DNA from 2 places in the Exiguobacterium sp. PvP048 genome. Region 2 is predicted to be linked to the other one. Evidence: riboswitches for the same ligand, from Rfam matches in the RefSeq annotation. Region 2 holds a riboswitch; the other holds the start of a gene.
The links. A riboswitch is a leader RNA that binds a small molecule or an ion and turns the genes downstream of it on or off. The one in region 2 is predicted to bind S-adenosylmethionine.
Positions count from the first base shown of each region.

Region 1 (2,204 bases), on a different contig from region 2:
CCAGACAACGACGACTGCCAGTCCCGAGATCGAGACAAGCGCAATGTAGACGGAACCCGGTGCATAGACGCTGGAGAACAGGGCAAGCAGACCACCGAGCATACTGAAGAGAACGGCACGTGTCGGCACTTCGCTCGCATTTAATTTAGAAAAGTACGGCGTAATCATCCGTTGATCGGATAAAGACCACAACATCCGTGATGCGGCGTACAGACCCGAGTTCGCTGCTGACAAAATCGCGGTCAGAATGACGAAGTTCATGATGTCTGCTGCAAACGGAAGACCGATCCGTTCAAACACAGCAACGAATGGACTTTCAAGCACTCCTTTTGAATCATTTGGTAACAGAATCGCAAGAACAATGATCGTCCCGACAAAAAATAAGACGAGCCGGAAGACTGTTGTTCGAATGGCGAGAGGAACCGTCCGTTTCGGATCGACCGCCTCACCTGCTGCAATCCCGATTAACTCTGTTCCGGAATAGGCAAAGTTAACGGCAAGCATCGTCATCAAGATCGCGAACGCTCCGTTCGGAAACAGGCCCCCCTCCGTCAACGGAGCGAGAAGCGGTGCTTGTGAGCCGTCCGCGAGGGGCAAGAATCCGACGATTGCTGCTGTTCCTAAGACGATGAACACTAAAATCGTCAGCACCTTGACGGCAGAAAACCAAAATTCAACTTCCGCGAACAAGCGGACCGTCAAGACATTGATGCCTAAAATCATGACGACGAATAAAGCACTGAACAGCCAGACCGGAACATCCGGAAACCAGCGTTGCATCAATAAACCGGCTGCCGTAAATTCCGAACCGAGCGCGACCGTCCAAGTCAGCCAGTAAAGCCAGGCGACGGTATAGCCTGTTCCGGATCCAATATATTTCGTCGCGTAGCTGTGAAAGGCACCCGTCTCCGGCATATGTACCGCCAGCTCCCCTAGACAAAGCATTACCAGATAAATCGCCAGCGCTCCGACCAGGTAAGATAAAATCGTGCCGACCCGACCGGCCTGCTCGAGCGTATAGCCTGTACTTAAAAATAATCCGGTCCCGATGACACCGCCGAGTGACAACATGACGATATGCCGGGATTCCATTTTCCGCCGAAACGTTCCTTCTTTCATTACTCCTCCACACTCCTCTTTTTCTCGTTAAACTAAAAAAAAAACGCACCCACATGCATGGGTGCGTCGGTCGACAATCAAAGGAAGCTTATCGATCGGGTACAACACCCGCAGGAATTAGCACAGTATCTTTCGACCTGTTGCTGAGGCTTCAAAGGGCCAGTCCCTCCACCTCTCTGGATAAGAATGTAATTTTTCATAACAGTACCAACCCTGTTCTGAATTGTCAACACAATTCAGAATTTATCATGTAAAAAAAACGCCTTACACCAAAACGGTATAAGACGTCTGTCGCTTATTTCTTCGCAAACAAATCAGCTGTCTTCAATGCCATCCGAACCGCTTTCCGGTTCAATGTGCCTTGTTGATGCTTCATTTCTTTTGTTTGACTGTTCAACTTGCCTTGAAGTGATTTGATTTTCTTATCTTTTTCAGCCATTTTCGCTTTATCGCGTTTTTGAGCTGCCACGATTTTTTGTTCTTCGGCTGGGAAATATGATTCAAAACGTGAAACGGCTTCTTCGATACTGATTCCTGTGATCGGTTTAACGACCGGAAGCAACTCTGCTTTGGCCATTTCACGATCAAACGGAACGTTCTCCGGATAGTTCGTTTCTTTGTAGATGTGTTCTAGATCATTTGTATTCAGGAATTCCACGAAGTTATCAAAGTTACGTGCTTGAACACGTGTCGGACTTTGGAAGTCAGCCGACTCAATCACATCCGACAAGCGTGTGCTGTCTGTGATGTCATTTGCCCAAATGTGTGTCAATTGGTGATAATCCGTTAATTCGCGCATCCGTGCATCTTTCGGAATCAGGATACTTGGCGTTCCGGCAAGTGTTGCCGTGATGTTACCGTGAAGACGTGCTCCGAAGCTGAAGTCAGCTTCTTTCAAGAAGTTGATCCATGTCTGCGCGTTCAAGAAGAAGCGGACACGGTCGTTCATGTAAGTCGGATCCGACATCTTGACCGGATAGTTCGTGACGGATAAGTCAGCAATCGGATGTGTTCCTGTGTACGTCAAACGCAACTCTTTCATCCATTGCGGGATGAAGTAGTGGTTCGGGTACTCTTCCATTCCG
Region 1 is NZ_JBEPSU010000005.1:69,577-71,780, reverse strand. It holds gene ABIC15_RS10685 (amino acid permease) at 1-1,119, opposite strand, end outside; SAM riboswitch class I at 1,205-1,306, opposite strand; gene ABIC15_RS10680 (polysaccharide pyruvyl transferase family protein) at 1,415-2,204, opposite strand, start outside.
Region 1: another riboswitch for S-adenosylmethionine. It lies ahead of ABIC15_RS10685 (amino acid permease); the one in region 2 lies ahead of metK (methionine adenosyltransferase).

Region 2 (2,204 bases):
ATATTCACGTAAAAACAGCTGTTTCGCAAACAAATTATGCCAAGCATATTCGGTTACGACGCGCACTGGAAGGGTGAAATGCGTATCGGCACCAGCAGCAGCTTCTGTGTAGTAGAGTTGATCTGCTTCGTTCATATAACGAAGAACTTTTTGTAACAGTTGCTCGAATTTGTCCGACTCCATCGGTTGATTGACATGACCCCAATCGATATGCATCTCACATGAGTCATCACGGACGATGAACTTGTCTTTCGGTGAACGACCTGTAAATTTCCCCGTTTCTACAGACAAAGCACCATTTTCTGCAAGAACTCCTTCTTTGTTGCGAATTGCATGTTCGACTAGTTCAGCAACAGACAGTTGTTTGAACACATGCTCCTTCTTGAGTAGTTCTTCGATATTCAGGACCGTCATCGGCATCCTGACCCCACCTTTCCCCTACGTTGGTTTTAGCTCTACTATTAGTATGACACATTTATTATATATGACATACTAATGATAGAGCAATCATTTTCATGCGCTGATTTCTATTTATCTGGAAACGCTTTCAGCATTAACAGTTTAACATCTCTTCCGAAATTTTTCGACTAGAAATTAAAACGTTGCTTGACAGAGTGAGCACAAGTTTATATCATGTAATTCGTAACGGATACTCTTATTCTGAGCAGGTGGAGGGAACAAGGCCCGAAGAAACCCGGCAACCGTCTTATATTAATTTCATCATTAATGTAGGAAAAGGTGCTCTCCTGAAGCGAAGTAAACACTTCGAACGATAAGAGGGTAAAGGAAGAACGCACAACCTTTCCCTGACCATTTTTGGACATGGAAAGGTTTTTTTCATTTTACCGTCCCACTCAACTAGGGGAAATGAGTACACCGTCAAATTCTTTTTTGGGAGGGTCAAACATGACAAACCTTAATCGCCGACTGTTTACGTCGGAATCAGTAACAGAAGGTCACCCGGATAAAATCTGTGACCAGATTTCGGATTCAATTTTGGATGCAATTCTTGCAGCCGATCCAAACGCACGTGTTGCGGCAGAAACTTCTGTCACGACAGGACTCGTATTAGTAGCAGGAGAAATCACGACATCAACTTACGTGGATATCCCGAAAGTCGTTCGTGAAACGATTCGCGAAATTGGCTATACACGCGCTAAATACGGTTTCGATGCAGACACTTGTGCTGTATTGACATCAATCGATGAGCAGTCAGCAGACATCGCTCTCGGTGTTGACCAAGCGCTTGAAGCACGCGAAGGAAACATGTCAGATGAAGAAATCGATGCAATCGGAGCAGGAGACCAAGGTCTGATGTTCGGTTATGCAACGAAAGAAACACCTGAACTCATGCCACTTCCGATCTCACTTTCACACAAACTGGCTCGTCGTCTTGCAGAAGTTCGTAAAAACGGACAACTCGATTACCTCCGTCCGGATGGTAAGACGCAAGTCACGGTTGAATACAATGAGAACAATGAACCTGTTCGCGTTGATACAATCGTCATCTCAACACAACATGCAGAAGAAGTGACGCTTGAGCAAATCCAAGCTGATCTGAAAGAACATGTCATCGCACCGGTCATTCCGACTGAGTACATCGATGCCGATACAAAGTTCTTCATCAACCCAACTGGTCGTTTCGTCATCGGCGGACCACAAGGTGATGCTGGATTAACAGGCCGTAAAATCATCGTTGATACGTATGGCGGATATGCACGTCACGGCGGTGGAGCTTTCTCTGGTAAAGATCCAACGAAAGTCGACCGTTCAGCTGCTTACGCAGCGCGTTACGTCGCGAAGAACCTCGTAGCTGCAGGTCTTGCAGACAAAGCGGAAGTTCAACTCGCGTACGCAATCGGTGTCGCACATCCGGTATCAATCGCGGTGGATACATTCGGTACAGGAAAACTTCCTGAAGCACAACTGGTTGAACTGGTTGCTGAAAACTTCGATCTTCGTCCGGCTGGAATCATCAACATGCTTGATCTCCGTCGTCCGATCTATCGTCAGACAGCAGCTTATGGTCACTTCGGTCGTACAGACATCGAGTTACCATGGGAGCAGACAGATAAAGCCGCTACTCTTGAAGAGCAGGCAAAACGTTTCGCATAATTCATTGTTCAGAAACATCCTTCTAAAGGGTGTTTCTGAACTTTTTTTGTTTCTCCTGAACTTTGCAGGGATACGACTGAAATTTCTAG
Region 2 is NZ_JBEPSU010000001.1:552,196-554,399, reverse strand. It holds gene pckA (phosphoenolpyruvate carboxykinase (ATP)) at 1-420, opposite strand, end outside; SAM riboswitch class I at 653-779, shown strand; gene metK (methionine adenosyltransferase) at 907-2,115, shown strand.